DNA from 2 places in the Psychrobacillus sp. FSL H8-0483 genome. Region 2 is predicted to be linked to the other one. Evidence: a T-box and tRNA genes for the amino acid it is inferred to sense, from the RefSeq annotation. Region 2 holds a T-box; the other holds one or more tRNA genes.
What was found. The T-box of region 2 lies ahead of MHB48_RS13340 (valine--tRNA ligase). A T-box ahead of a tRNA ligase gene usually reads a tRNA of that ligase, here a tRNA-Val.
Positions count from the first base shown of each region.

Region 1: it encodes a tRNA-Val, which carries the amino acid that the T-box ahead of MHB48_RS13340 (valine--tRNA ligase) is inferred to sense. The anticodon was not compared.

Region 1 covers NZ_CP152052.1:3,345,293-3,352,355, forward strand. Annotated here, with positions in the region: gene MHB48_RS16240 (VOC family protein) at 1-26, shown strand, start outside; gene MHB48_RS16245 (DUF6254 family protein) at 182-340, opposite strand; gene MHB48_RS16250 (hypothetical protein) at 334-489, opposite strand; gene MHB48_RS16255 (hypothetical protein) at 980-2,266, shown strand; gene MHB48_RS16260 (hypothetical protein) at 2,350-2,589, opposite strand; tRNA gene MHB48_RS16265 (tRNA-Leu) at 2,723-2,805, opposite strand; tRNA gene MHB48_RS16270 (tRNA-Cys) at 2,833-2,906, opposite strand; tRNA gene MHB48_RS16275 (tRNA-Gly) at 2,915-2,989, opposite strand; tRNA gene MHB48_RS16280 (tRNA-Gln) at 2,997-3,068, opposite strand; tRNA gene MHB48_RS16285 (tRNA-His) at 3,070-3,145, opposite strand; tRNA gene MHB48_RS16290 (tRNA-His) at 3,180-3,255, opposite strand; tRNA gene MHB48_RS16295 (tRNA-Trp) at 3,280-3,353, opposite strand; tRNA gene MHB48_RS16300 (tRNA-Tyr) at 3,365-3,448, opposite strand; tRNA gene MHB48_RS16305 (tRNA-Thr) at 3,458-3,533, opposite strand; tRNA gene MHB48_RS16310 (tRNA-Phe) at 3,541-3,616, opposite strand; tRNA gene MHB48_RS16315 (tRNA-Asp) at 3,638-3,713, opposite strand; tRNA gene MHB48_RS16320 (tRNA-Met) at 3,717-3,793, opposite strand; tRNA gene MHB48_RS16325 (tRNA-Val) at 3,823-3,898, opposite strand; tRNA gene MHB48_RS16330 (tRNA-Glu) at 3,931-4,005, opposite strand; tRNA gene MHB48_RS16335 (tRNA-Ser) at 4,029-4,120, opposite strand; tRNA gene MHB48_RS16340 (tRNA-Asn) at 4,126-4,200, opposite strand; rRNA gene rrf (5S ribosomal RNA) at 4,211-4,326, opposite strand; rRNA gene MHB48_RS16350 (23S ribosomal RNA) at 4,452-7,063, opposite strand, start outside.
Region 2 covers NZ_CP152052.1:2,780,504-2,788,881, forward strand. Annotated here, with positions in the region: gene MHB48_RS13340 (valine--tRNA ligase) at 1-2,102, opposite strand, end outside; T-box leader at 2,147-2,373, opposite strand; gene MHB48_RS13345 (hypothetical protein) at 2,603-3,235, opposite strand; gene hemL (glutamate-1-semialdehyde 2,1-aminomutase) at 3,324-4,619, opposite strand; gene hemB (porphobilinogen synthase) at 4,619-5,602, opposite strand; gene MHB48_RS13360 (uroporphyrinogen-III synthase) at 5,599-6,363, opposite strand; gene hemC (hydroxymethylbilane synthase) at 6,356-7,285, opposite strand; gene ccsA (cytochrome c biogenesis protein CcsA) at 7,303-8,133, opposite strand; gene hemA (glutamyl-tRNA reductase) at 8,213-8,378, opposite strand, start outside.

The DNA of each region.
Region 1 (7,063 bases), 560 kb from region 2:
AAATTCTTCTAGATCAACATAGATAAATGAAGAGAATATCATCTAGATATTAAAAAATTTATTATATCCAAAAGGGTGCCTGTCTCAACTGAGAAGTAACAGGCCCCTTTTGATTTCAAGAATATTTTCAATACTTCGAGAGACTAACAATTGGGGGTAAATTAACTAGGCTTTGAAGTAATTACTTACCACCCAATGGGACGAAATTCAAGCTGGCTAGTGGCTGCCCCAATAGGAGCAGAAACTCAATAACCTCTTCTTTTCCTACTTCTTCAGCAAGTTGCTTTAATGATTTTATCTTACCATGCGGATTTTGTACTTGCTTACAGAATCTTAAAATTTATCTCTGAATTCTTTCGCTTTTTCCTTATGTGCTTGATTAGCCTTTGCACTACCAAATTCTGTTGAAAACTCGGAGTCCTGTTTACTAGAATTAAATCCCTTTTTGTTCTTTTGCTGCGGATCATTTTTCTTTGTTCTTTTTGCCATAAAAATATCCCTCCTTCTTGTATTTTATTATGAGGAGAGAAAATGATAATATTCATGTACTAAAACAATATATGTTTCTCAGAAATTATTGAACAACTGTGGCATTAATTCCAATAAAGGGTATGTCGAAACCATCCACTAAAATAGAAGCCATCTGACCACAAGCTGATCACATTATCAATTCAGAAAGATTGATTATCAATCAAGAGGACCGATATGTAGATATTCCACTTCTCGAACAAACTGCTGATTAAGAAACGCTCAAATAAAAGAGCATCCTGCAGTCGGAACAAAACAAAAATATCTAAATCAGTTTAGAACTTTATAAACTCAATTAGCTGGTATGAAAATTGATAAGAAAGCCGACGAAGAAGATCCATTACTTGAAATATTAAAAGGTTAATAATCATAATATGATTTAACGTGACTGGTGATAAAACTAATCACGTTTTTTTATATTACTAATTATCATACAGGGGGAATTTTCACATTGGCTAATCTTAATACTGTGTCAGAAGTAACTACTTTATTCGAAACTTATTTTCCATCAGGCCTCAAATACAACTCAGCATTAACACAAATCACAGGTCCTCGCGCATTACCACTTGGAGAAACAAACGCAATGCGACTTGGAGAACAGTTGCAATTCTTAGGCGCTTTTCACAACAAAGTTCCAGATACTAATACTGCACGTCAAGGCCGTATTAAAACAGAGATCGAAACATTAATAAGTATCCTTCAATCAGAGGGTTACATGACTGGCGATAATTTGCCGAATAGTAATTTTTTAAATGAGTCTTTCTTAATTATGGGTCTTGCCATTATTAAAAGTGGTACAGCTTACGCGAAGTTGAGCTCGACGAACCAAACTCACGTGAACAATGGTTTAACTGCTTTGGTATCGAAAGCAAAATCGATTCTTGCTGATTATTATCTTCCAGGTGGCTTGTGGGGTAACCGAGTTCCAACAACTTATTCAGAATACCAAACTGGTAATTCAATTAAAGTTCCTCTAATGAGTCTTAATGGTACAGCTATCTTAATTGGTGCTTTAGGTATGTACGAAAACTTAGTAGCTAAATCTTCTGCTTCATCTACCCATCTGATTAACTATTCAAATGCTCTTTTAGGATTCGAAAACAAAATTAATAACGGTGGTTACTTTGTAATTGGTGGAGGTCTAACTGCACCTCGACGGTTATTCGGTTCAACTGGTTATAACTCAGTAGTAGGCCAATCTTTACTTTTAGCTTACCGTGGATTATCGCTGAAAAAATTTACTGTAACTCCAGTATCTACTAATAAGTATCAAGCAGCAGGTGAACGTATTGCTTCATACTACGAAAACTTGATTGATACTAAGAATATTCGATTAGACGAATTCCACAATTCTAAAGGCGATCCAGTAACTCAATCGATTCTTGATGGCGCTCTCGCTGTTGTTGATACAGCAAACTTTACACCAGACCCGAAACCTGCTTCTGAGCAAGCTCGATATGATGAAGCTATTGGTTTAATGGGTCCAGCACATAGACAATCATCAGTATATCTTTACTCATTAGCATGGGGTGCGCCTCAATCATTCTTTGCAAAACTTGACAAACACATTGTTAAAACTGGTGAAGCTAATCCTAGTTTACCAGGGGTTTCAGCAATGCGTGCAGCCATGAATGCTCCTGGTCCTACTAATTCTCACGATGCGGCTTCAGGTCGTGTGTTAACAGGTTTTGCTGCGTTTATGATGCGTGGTATTGAGATCGTTACTGATGGTCATTAATCTGGCCATAACTTCAAAAAATCAATTGACTCGTGATTATTTATTTCACGGTGCAAGTTATACAAAAGTTGAAAGAGTTTTTTCTAACTTAAATCTTCTCCTTTGATACGAGAAGAATAATCTTGAAGTTGCTTATCCATCCTAATTTCTCCTTGAGTGCTCTTTGTAGCTGCAATCTTCTCCTTGTAGTACCTCAATGTCTCAGTTCTTAAATTTCTTATCAAGCAATCTCTCTCAAACTTCTGAAAAGCTTCTTCATCAGAAATTTTTAATTTATTCATACTCAACTCTTTTGTTGATAAGCTCTTACTTCTTCTAGACATCCTATTTCCCCTATGTACGGGATTCAAAGCACGGGATTTTAGCTTATTTCAGTCCTCTTATTTAGACAACAAAAAAGACCTCTAACAAGTAGTTAGAAGTCTTGATATATATGACTTTAAGTCATAATTTTTATACCGGTGGTCGGGGTCGAACCGACACATCCAGAGGATACGGGATTTTGAGTCCCGCGCGTCTGCCAATTCCGCCACACCGGCAAAAATACTAGGCAGTTATTTAAAAATTGGAGGCGGCAACCGGATTTGAACCGGTGATAAAGGTGTTGCAGACCTGTGCCTTACCACTTGGCTATGCCGCCATATAAATTGGAGCGGAAGACGAGGTTCGAACTCGCGACCCCCACCTTGGCAAGGTGGTGTTCTACCACTGAACTACTTCCGCAAATAAACTGGGGTACCTGGATTCGAACCAGGGCATGACGGAATCAAAATCCGTTGCCTTACCGCTTGGCTATACCCCAATGGGGCGACTGATGGGAATTGAACCCACGAATGCCGGAATCACAATCCGGTGCGTTAACCACTTCGCCACAACCGCCACAAATAAAAAAAGAGTTAACAAATTAGGAATATGGGGCGACTGATGGGAATTGAACCCACGAATGTCGGAATCACAATCCGATGCGTTAACCACTTCGCCACAACCGCCATTATTCAAGTTAACTTTATAGTTGGCAGGGGCAGTAGGAATCGAACCCACATCAAAGGTTTTGGAGACCTCTATTCTACCGTTAAACTATGCCCCTAAAATAAAAACTGGTGGAGGGGGACGGATTCGAACCGCCGAACCCTAAGGAGCGGATTTACAGTCCGCCGCGTTTAGCCACTTCGCTACCCCTCCACTAAACAGTGGTGCCGAAAAGAGGACTTGAACCCCCAACCTACTGATTACAAGTCAGTTGCTCTACCAATTGAGCTATTTCGGCGTATATATGGTGGCTCAGGACGGAATCGAACCGCCGACACAAGGATTTTCAGTCCTTTGCTCTACCGACTGAGCTACTGAGCCACATATGTATTTTTTTAAAAATGGCGGTCCCGACCGGGATCGAACCGGCGATCTCCTGCGTGACAGGCAGGCATGTTAACCGCTACACCACGGGACCATTTGGTTGCGGGGACAGGATTTGAACCTGTGACCTTCGGGTTATGAGCCCGACGAGCTACCGAACTGCTCCACCCCGCGATAATAATATAATGAACTTTTTAAAATAATGGTGGAGGATGACGGGCTCGAACCGCCGACCCTCTGCTTGTAAGGCAGATGCTCTCCCAGCTGAGCTAATCCTCCAAAATGCTGGTTTTATTCTTTTGAAAAATAAATGGTGACCCCTACGGGATTCGAACCCGTGTTACCGCCGTGAAAGGGCGGTGTCTTAACCGCTTGACCAAGGGGCCATTATATAGTAATGAAAGTTATCTGGCGGAGAGCAAGGGATTTGAACCCTTGAGACAGTGTTACCCGCCTACACGATTTCCAATCGTGCTCCTTCGGCCACTCGGACAGCTCTCCAAAAATGGCTCCGAAGGTAGGACTCGAACCTACGACCAATCGATTAACAGTCGATTGCTCTACCACTGAGCTACTTCGGAATGTTGTTATGCCCAGCGACGTCCTACTCTTGCAGGGGGAAACCCCCAACTACCATCGGCGATGAAGAGCTTAACTTCCGTGTTCGGTATGGGAACGGGTGTGACCTCTTCTCCATCATCACTAGACATATTAACTTGAAAGACAAGATTTATTATATCATAACTATAACTTTATTGCAATAGTTTTTTTAAAAAATCTTTTTTATTCTTTCAAAACTGGATAAAAGACATTGAATTATTCAAATTCTATTTTGGTTAAGTCCTCGATCGATTAGTATTCGTCAGCTGCACGTGTCACCACGCTTCCACCCCGAACCTATCTACCTCATCGTCTTTGAGGGATCTTACTTACTTGCGTAATGGGAAATCTCATCTTGAGGGGGGCTTCGTGCTTAGATGCTTTCAGCACTTATCCCGTCCACACATAGCTACCCAGCGATGCTCTTGGCAGAACAACTGGTACACCAGCGGTGTGTCCATCCCGGTCCTCTCGTACTAAGGACAGCTCCTCTCAAATTTCCTACGCCCACGACGGATAGGGACCGAACTGTCTCACGACGTTCTGAACCCAGCTCGCGTACCGCTTTAATGGGCGAACAGCCCAACCCTTGGGACCGACTACAGCCCCAGGATGCGATGAGCCGACATCGAGGTGCCAAACCTCCCCGTCGATGTGGACTCTTGGGGGAGATAAGCCTGTTATCCCCGGGGTAGCTTTTATCCGTTGAGCGATGGCCCTTCCATGCGGAACCACCGGATCACTAAGCCCGTCTTTCGACCCTGCTCGACTTGTAGGTCTCGCAGTCAAGCTCCCTTCTGCCTTTACACTCTTCGAATGATTTCCAACCATTCTGAGGGAACCTTTGGGCGCCTCCGTTACACTTTAGGAGGCGACCGCCCCAGTCAAACTACCCGCCTGACACTGTCTCCTACCCGGGTTACGGGTATGGGTTAGAATTTCAATACAACCAGGGCAGTATCCCACCGACGCCTCCTCCGAAGCTGGCGCTCCGGGCTCTAAGGCTCCTGCCTATCCTGTACAAGTTGCACCAAAATTCAATATCAAGCTATAGTAAAGCTCCACGGGGTCTTTCCGTCCTGTCGCGGGTAACCTGCATCTTCACAGGTACTATAATTTCACCGAGTCTCTCGTTGAGACAGTGCCCAGATCGTTACGCCTTTCGTGCGGGTCGGAACTTACCCGACAAGGAATTTCGCTACCTTAGGACCGTTATAGTTACGGCCGCCGTTTACTGGGGCTTCAATTCGCACCTTCGCTTGCGCTAAGCACTCCTCTTAACCTTCCAGCACCGGGCAGGCGTCAGCCCCTATACTTCACCTTACGGTTTTGCAGAGACCTGTGTTTTTGCTAAACAGTCGCCTGGGCCTATTCACTGCGGCTCTTCTAGGCTATTCACCCAAAAGAGCACCCCTTCTCCCGAAGTTACGGGGTCATTTTGCCGAGTTCCTTAACGAGAGTTCTCTCGCTCACCTTAGGATTCTCTCCTCGACTACCTGTGTCGGTTTGCGGTACGGGCACCTATCACCTCGCTAGAGGCTTTTCTTGGCAGTGTGAAATCAGGAACTTCGGACTAAGTCCTCGCCATCACAGCTCAATGTTATAGAATGCGGATTTTCCTACATTCACACCTTACTGCTTGGACGTGCATAACCAACAGCACGCTTACCCTATCCTTCTGCGTCCCCCCATTACTCAAACGGTGGTTTGGTGGTACAGGAATATCAACCTGTTGTCCATCGTCTACGCCTATCGGCCTCGACTTAGGTCCCGACTAACCCTGAGCGGACGAGCCTTCCTCAGGAAACCTTAGTCATACGGTGGACGGGATTCTCACCCGTCTTTCGCTACTCATACCGGCATTCTCACTTCTAAGCGCTCCACCAGTCCTTCCGGTCTGACTTCAACGCCCTTAGAACGCTCTCCTACCACTGATACCAAAGGTATCAATCCACAGCTTCGGTGATTTGTTTAGCCCCGATACATTTTCGGCGCAGCGTCACTCGACCAGTGAGCTATTACGCACTCTTTAAATGATGGCTGCTTCTAAGCCAACATCCTGGTTGTCTAAGCAACGCCACATCCTTTTCCACTTAACAAATACTTTGGGACCTTAGCTGGTGGTCTGGGCTGTTTCCCTCTTGACTACGGATCTTATCACTCGCAGTCTGACTCCCAAACATAAATCATTGGCATTCGGAGTTTGTCTGAATTCGGTAACCCGGGATGGGCCCCTAGTCCAAACAGTGCTCTACCTCCAAGATTCTTAACGTTTGAGGCTAGCCCTAAAGCTATTTCGGAGAGAACCAGCTATCTCCAGGTTCGATTGGAATTTCTCCGCTACCCACACCTCATCCCCGCACTTTTCAACGTGCGTGGGTTCGGACCTCCAGTAAGTGTTACCTTACCTTCATCCTGGACATGGGTAGATCACCTGGTTTCGGGTCTACGACCACATACTCATTCGCCCTATTCAGACTCGCTTTCGCTGCGGCTCCGTCTTCTCAACTTAACCTTGCATGTAATCGTAACTCGCCGGTTCATTCTACAAAAGGCACGCTATCACCCATTAACGGGCTCTAACTACTTGTAGGCACACGGTTTCAGGATCTATTTCACTCCCCTTCCGGGGTGCTTTTCACCTTTCCCTCACGGTACTGGTTCACTATCGGTCACTAGGTAGTATTTAGCCTTGGGAGATGGTCCTCCCAGATTCCGACGGAATTTCACGTGTTCCGCCGTACTCAGGATACACTCAAGAGAGAATGAACTTTTGACTACGGGGCTTTTACCCTATCCTGCGGACCTTTCCAGATCGCTTCGTCTAGCTCATTCCTTTGTAAC
Region 2 (8,378 bases):
TCATGTGGAAGGTTTTGCCAAATCTCTTCCGTGATAAATGGCATAAATGGATGCAATAAACGCATCGTGTTATCTAGTACATAAGCTAGAACAGAACGTGTCATTTGCTTCGCTTCTTCATCTTCCCCATTTAGTGGGAGTTTCGCCATCTCGATGTACCAGTCACACAAATCATCCCATATGAAGTTATACAGGGCACGACCTACTTCACCAAACTCATACTTCTCTGAAAGTCTTGTTACTTGTTCAATTGTTTCATTCAAACGAGTTAATATCCAAGCATCCGCAACGGATTTTTTCCCATCCAAATTAATCTCTTCAAATTTCAAGCCGTCCATATTCATCAATGCAAATCGAGAAGCATTCCAAATCTTATTTGCAAAGTTCCAAACTGCTTCTACTTTTTCAGTAGAATAACGTAAATCTTGCCCTGGAGATGAACCTGTACTTAAGAAATATCGAAGTGAATCTGCACCGTATTGCTCAATAACTTCCATTGGATCAATACCATTACCAAGTGATTTCGACATTTTACTTCCATCTTCTGCACGAACAAGTCCATGAATTAATACATCTTCAAATGGACGAGTTTCTGTAAATTCTATCCCTTGGAAAATCATACGAGAAACCCAGAAGAATATAATATCATAACCGGTAACAAGTGTATTCGTTGGATAATACTTTTTAAACTCTTCGTTTTCTGTATTAGGCCAACCTAATGTCGAGAACGGCCAAAGTGCAGAAGAGAACCAAGTATCTAACACATCATCTTCTTGTTTCCAATTTTCAGCATCTGCTGGAGCTTCGTGTCCAACATATACTTCTCCTGTTTCTTTATGATACCAAGCAGGAATTCGATGGCCCCACCATAATTGTCGAGAGATACACCAATCATGAAGGTTTTCCATCCAGCGTAAGTATGTTTTCTCAAAGCGATCTGGTACGAAGTTTACTTTTTCTTCTGTTTGTTGTAATTTGATTGCTTCTTCAGCTAGAGGTTGCATTTTAACAAACCATTGCGTTGATAAATATGGTTCTACAACTGCTCCACTGCGCTCTGAATGTCCTACTGAATGCATATGTTCTTCGATTTTGAATAAAACACCAGCGTCTTGTAAATCTTTTACGATTTGTTTACGACAAGCAAAACGGTCCATTCCATCATAAATTGCTGCGTTTTTATTCATTGTACCGTCTTCATTCATAACTAAAATACGTTCTAAATTATGACGATTTCCGATTTCAAAGTCGTTAGGATCATGTGCAGGTGTAATTTTTACTGCTCCACTACCAAATTCCATATCTACGTAGTCATCCCCAACGATTGGAATTTCACGACCAACGATAGGGAGCTTTACTGTTTTACCGATTAAATGTTTGTAACGGTCATCTTCTGGATGAACTGCAACCGCAGTATCACCAAGCATTGTTTCAGGGCGAGTAGTCGCAACGTCGATTGAACCAGTACCATCTGCAAGTGGGTAATGCATATGATAGAATGCACCCTGTACATCTTTATGAATTACTTCGATATCAGAGAGCGCAGTTTTTGTTGCAGGATCCCAGTTAATAATATATTCACCGCGGTAAATCAGCCCTTTATTGTACAGCTTCACGAATACTTCTTTTACTGCGTTTGAAAGACCTTCGTCTAATGTAAAGCGTTCTCGAGAGTAGTCTAAGCCTAAACCTAGTTTTGACCATTGTGCACGAATATGACCAGCATACTCTTCTTTCCATTTCCATGTTTCTTCTACAAATTTTTCACGACCCAAATCATAACGTGAAATATTTTCTGAACGTAGCTTTTCTTCTACTTTCGCTTGTGTAGCGATACCTGCATGGTCCATACCAGGTAACCATAATGCGTCGTATCCTTGCATACGCTTCATACGAATAATAATATCTTGCAGAGTTGTATCCCATGCGTGCCCTAAATGTAATTTACCTGTTACGTTTGGGGGCGGTATTACGATTGTATAAGGCTTCTTATCGCTTTCTGGATGCGCTTCGAAGTATTTCCCTTCTAGCCACCACTCGTAGCGACCTTTTTCAATCGACTGTGGATCATACTTGGTTGGCATCGTTGTTTCATTTGTCATTTTCTGTTCCTCCTAAAAAAGAATATAAAAAAACTCCATTCGTCTTAAAGGACGAAGGAGTTTGTTCGCGGTACCACCTTTATTCGCAGATGCAAAAGAATGCATCACGCTCTCAATTCGATAACGGCTTCAAACCGGTATTTGCTACTATTAGTTCACAAATACTGCTCGTGGGCTACCTTCAAATGGTGGTTCACAGAAACATTTCAGCAAATTGTTTCCTTTCTTTTGAAAACCAGATCATTTTACTCTTCCCATTCATAGCATCCATATATAGTTGTTTATATTGTATCGAATACTATTATATGCCGTCAAGTCCAGTCTTGCGAAAGGAGGATATTATCATGAGAAAAGGACCTAGATATAACCCGTATTTACTACCTGAGTGGCTTCGTAAAACACGCTTTTATTGTAAAGGGATTATTATTCCTATTTGTGGTTTCCAAACCATACGTGTATTAATTATTCCTACTACTTGGGATATTCTTTTACTTATCTTTCTACTCTTCTTCTGCTTTTTGTTTTACAAAGACATAATTTGATGGGAAGGTAAGCTTTGAATATCCATCATCCAAATTTAAAATAAATTGAAGCTCCGATTCCTCTAGATTCTCGCTTTCTTCTTGTACCTGTGCGTTCAATTCTTTTGTTTCTTTTTGTGCTACCTGAGCTACCTGTTCTTCCTGTGCTACTGCTTCTTGTACGTCAGCTTTTACTATTTGTTCTTTTGACGTTTCGTATTCACAGTTTACTATCCAAGATATTTCAATACCTTCATGGCCTGTCGTTTTTGAATTGACATTTTGAACGCTTAAGCTAGGTGTGCTACCTGCTTGGATTTTTTGTTTACTTATATCTACACTCATTGGTACTGCATATTCAAAATATCCAAACTCTCCTTGCACATCTAGATCTTCAATTTGAGTAAAATCACCTGTCCCATGATGGGCATGTTCTCCCTCTTCAAACCTAACGTAACAAGTAATATGATAAATACCACCAATTTGAATCGCGTCTTCTACTTCACTTTGCTCATATTGTGGAGTTACTTTCACCGTTTTAATTTCTTTTGGTATCCCAAAGCTTTGGGGAAAACGAAATTGCTCTTTTACTTCCCAATTTTTCACTTCCATTTGTCATCCTCCTTCATATAGGACAACTTATGTAAAGACATCGGAAAATATGAAAAAGCCTCGCAATATATGCAAGGCTTTTTACAAATTATTTAGCTGATAATTTTTCAAACACTGTATGGAAAGCTTGAACAGTCTTTTCAATATGCTCCTCTGTGTGGGCACTAGATAAGAACATTCCTTCAAACTGGGAAGGTGGTAAATAAATACCTTCCTCCGCCATTAAACGAAAATATTTCGCAAATAAATCTAAATCCGAGTTTTTCGCTTGATCATAGCTGATTACGTCCTCATTGGTAAAGAAGAAACCAATCATTGATCCTGCTCGATTCACGGTATGTGGTATATCATATTTCGTCGCTGCTTCGCGGAAACCTTTTTCCAGTAAGTCACCAAGTTTGATGAAATGCTCATATGATCCTTCGTTTAAACGCGTTAATGTTTCATATCCTGCAGTCATGGCAAGTGGATTACCAGAAAGTGTTCCAGCTTGATAGACAGAGCCACTTGGCGCAATCATTTCCATGATTTCGCGTTTCCCACCGAAAGCACCAACTGGTAACCCTCCACCGATTACTTTCCCTAGACATGTTAAGTCAGGAGTAATACCGAAATAGCCTTGTGCACAATTATATCCAACACGGAAGCCAGTCATCACTTCATCAAAGATTAATACTGTTCCATTTTGCTCTGTTAGTTCGCGTAGACCTTCTAAGAACCCTTCTAATGGAGGAACAACACCCATATTTCCTGCAACTGGTTCAACGATTACTGCTGCTAAATCGTCCCCAAAGTTTTCGAATACGTAACGAACGCTCTCTAAATCATTATAAGGTACTGCAATCGTATTTTTCGCAATGGATTCAGGAACACCTGGACTATCTGGTAAGCCTAATGTAGCAACACCAGAACCCGCTTTAATTAGTAAGCTATCTCCATGACCATGGTAGCAGCCTTCAAATTTTAAAATTTTGTTTCGTCCTGTAAACCCACGCGCTAAACGAAGTGCGCTCATTGTTGCTTCTGTGCCTGATGAAACCATACGTACCATTTCAATGGAAGGGACGCGTTCCATCACAAGTTTGGCAAGTTTATTTTCAATTAATGTAGATGCTCCAAAGCTAGTGCCTGTTTCAGCCACTTGTTGGATCGCTTTTACTACATTTGGTTCTGTATGACCTAAAATAAGAGGTCCCCATGATAATACATAATCGATGTATTCATTGCCATCTATATCTGTTAAAATTGCACCTTTTCCACTCTCCATGAAAATAGGGTCCATATCTACGGATTTAAATGCACGGACTGGACTATTTACGCCACCTGGCATTAGCTCTTTCGCTTCTTCAAATGCTTGCTTGGATAATTCATATGATTTGGTCATTATTTCTCCTCCAACCAACGCGCTACGTCTTTAGCATGATACGTTAAAATAATATCTGCTCCTGCACGTTTCATTCCTGTTAACGTTTCTAAAACAATTTCTTTTTCGTTAATCCAACCATTGATAGCAGCAGCTTTCACCATTGCATATTCTCCACTTACATTATACGCAACGATTGGAGTTGCAAAGTTATTTTTCACATCACGAATAATGTCTAAGTAAGAAAGTGCTGGTTTCACGATTAAGAAATCGGCTCCCTCTTCGATATCAGATGTTGCTTCACGTATTGCTTCCATACGATTAGAATAATCCATTTGGTATGTTTTACGGTCGCCAAATTTCGGTGCACCGTCCGCAGCTTCACGGAAAGGTCCGTAATAGGCTGAGGCATATTTTACTGCATAAGACATAATTGGCACATCTGCAAATCCAGCCTCGTCTAAACCGTGACGAATAGCAGCAACAAAGCCATCCATCATATTGGAAGGCGCAATAATATCCGCACCCGCTTGTACTTGACTAATTGCTGTTTTTGCCAATAAATCAAGTGATGGATCATTTAAAATTCTTTCATTTGCATCCACTACTCCGCAATGCCCATGATCGGTAAACTCGCAAAGACAAGTATCTGCAATAACTACTAATTGAGGATGACGTTCTTTAATAAAGCGAATTGCTTTTTGCACGATTCCATGATCATGATACGCCTGTGTACCAACTGCATCTTTCACAGCAGGAAGTCCAAATAAAATGACAGAAGGAATACCTAGTGAAACTACCTCGTCCACTTCTTCTCCTAAACGATCTAGTGAAAATTGAAAAACACCTGGCATAGAAGCTACTGGATTCTTAATGTTTTCTCCGTCCATGACGAAAATTGGATAGATTAAATCTTCTTTATGTAAGTAAGTTTCTTTTACCATAGCTCGTAGGCCAGCTGATTGTCTTAAACGACGATGACGTTGAAAAAATAATTCTGTCATTTTTCTCTCCCTTTCCATTGCGCTAATTTATTGACTACTTCTGTTAAAGTGTATGTGTCGGGCATTACATGAACCGTAACACCTAATGATTTTAAATAGTCTTTCGTGATATGACCAATTGCACAAATCGTGTAGCAATTATAACCCAAATATTGTCCAATACTTTGGTGAAATACTTTGGCAGTGGATGGACTAGTAAAAATAATCGAGCAGCTTTGGTCACCTTCTAAAATTTTTCGTAATTGCTCCTTATTTTCTTCCACTTCCACTGTTTCGTAAATCGTCCAGACGTCTACAACATTGGGTATACCATCTGAGATTGTATTCTTTGCAAGATTCCCTCTAAAAAATAAACAAGTATCATCCGCTGAGACGAAAGCAGGAAATTCCTGCACAAATACATCGGCGCTAAACGTTTTTGGAGTAAAATCTACAGTAAAACCTAATCTCTCCAAAGCAGAAGCTGTTTGAGAGCCAACTACAGCAATTCTCGCTTGAAAAAACGAGACATCTAGCTTATAGCGTTTCATTTTTTCATGAAAAGCCTGCACGCTGCTTTGACTCGTAAAAATAAACCAATTGTACATTTGGCTTTCTAGAAGCTTCTTTTCATCCTCTGTCGAAACGATTTCTGCTGTCGATATAAGTGGTGCAATTACCGCTGTTCCTCCAAGCCCTGAAGTAAGATCCGCTGCTTCTTTTGATCTTGGTATTCCAGTAAAAATGACAAACTCATCCTGCAGAGGAAAGACTTTAGACATTTAAATCTGCCTTAACTTTTTGGATTAGATCGTATGCTCCTTGCTCTGTAATAAGACGAGCAACTTCTTTACCAGCTGCTTCTGCATCCTTACCTGTGATTACTTCTTTGTATACAATAGATGCATCTGGAGCTGCAACTAAACCTGTAATCGTAATTTCATCACCATTGATCGTTGCATAGCCTGCAATCGGCACTTGACATCCACCGTCCATAGCTGCTAAAAATGCACGTTCCGCATGAACAGCATTCCATGTATCTTCATGGGAAAGCTTACGAAGTTCTGCTAATAACTCAGCGTCATCCTCACGACATTCTATCGCAAGAGCCCCTTGTCCAACAGCCGGCACACAATCTTCTGTTGATAAATATTCCGTTACTACTTCATCACTCCAACCAAGACGTTTTAGTCCTGCTGCAGCTAAAATAATGGCATCATATTCGCCATCTTTCAGCTTTTGTAATCGAGTATCTACATTCCCACGAATCCATTTAATTTCTATATCCGGACGTAGTAATAATAATTGCGCACTTCTTCTTAAACTACTTGTTCCCACAATAGCACCTGATGGAAGGTCTGCAAATTTCACATTACCAGTAGATATAAATGCATCGCGCTCGTCAACACGTTTAGGTGTACATCCCATGACTAATCCTGCTGGTAATACAGATGGCATATCCTTCATACTATGTACTGCAAAGTCGATTTCTTTATCATATAAAGCTTGTTCAATCTCTTTTACAAAAAGCCCTTTACCCCCAACTTTAGATAACGTTACATCTAAGATTTGGTCCCCTTTTGTAACAATTTCTTTCACTTCAAATTCAAAGGGAGCTCCCATATCTTTCATTTGTTGAATAAACCAGTTGGTTTGTGTCAGAGCTAATTTACTTCTTCTAGAACCTACGATAATTTTACGCATTATTTCGCTACCTCTCTTTAATACCATAAATGGAATTGTGATAATTGACTACCCAATAAAAAATTTATTAAGACAAATAAAAATGCATATATGTGAATCCAGGCATAGTTTGTCCCGATAATAGTTGCTCGTTTCCTAAGTAATAGCACAACAATATAAATAACTAATACTATAAAGGAATTGACAATCTTGAAATCAAAAATAGAGAACATTTCTATTGATACATATCCCCATTGTAACCCTAGAACTAAACTTACAAACAATAAAGGAATGCCAGTCACAATGGACATTGTCATGCCATTCTCCGCTTGATTCAGGGAGGGTAATCTTGAAAATTGCTTAGTCCACTTTTTCTTTTTTAAAACTCGAAACAATATCAAGTATAAAGTAGAAAAAACAAACGCTAAAGCAAAAGCTGCATATGCTAAAAATGCAAACGTGATATGAATAAATAATAATTCAGATCGAAGTGCATCACCAACATGAGACTGTTCCATTTGATTTGGTGCAAATGTGTGGATGGTCATAAAGATGAACCCAATCATATTCAAAAAGAATGCTGGCAAATCTAAACGAAATACGAATTGTAGCACAAGTGACAACAAAATAATTAGCCATGCATAAAAGTAAATCCCCTCAAATAAGGAGAGTATTGGAAAGCGCTTCATTTCCACCATATACATAACCAAAAACACCGTTTGCAATAACCACACAATGGAGAGCAGCCCCACTGCAATGCGATGAGCTAGACGCTCTTTGTTCAAATAATCAATAAAATAAAAAACAAGGCTTACGGATTGGAGGATGACCATAATCTCGTGTAGCCTTGTCATCGTCAAATCAGCCATACTATTCTCCCTTTACACAATAAAAAGGCGTTTCATATATCTATTAGTTTCCATAAGATACAAAAACGCCTCCTTTTACTTAGTTTAATGACAAATTTCCTTCTAAATCTTTTGATTCCACCAGTGACTGCTTTAAATTAATTTTCGCTCTTTCTGCTTGAACGACAATTTCATTTTGCACATCTTCTTCAATTCCGAAAATCTGTTGGAATAGTTGAAGCTGGTCAGCTGACCCTTTTGCTGTA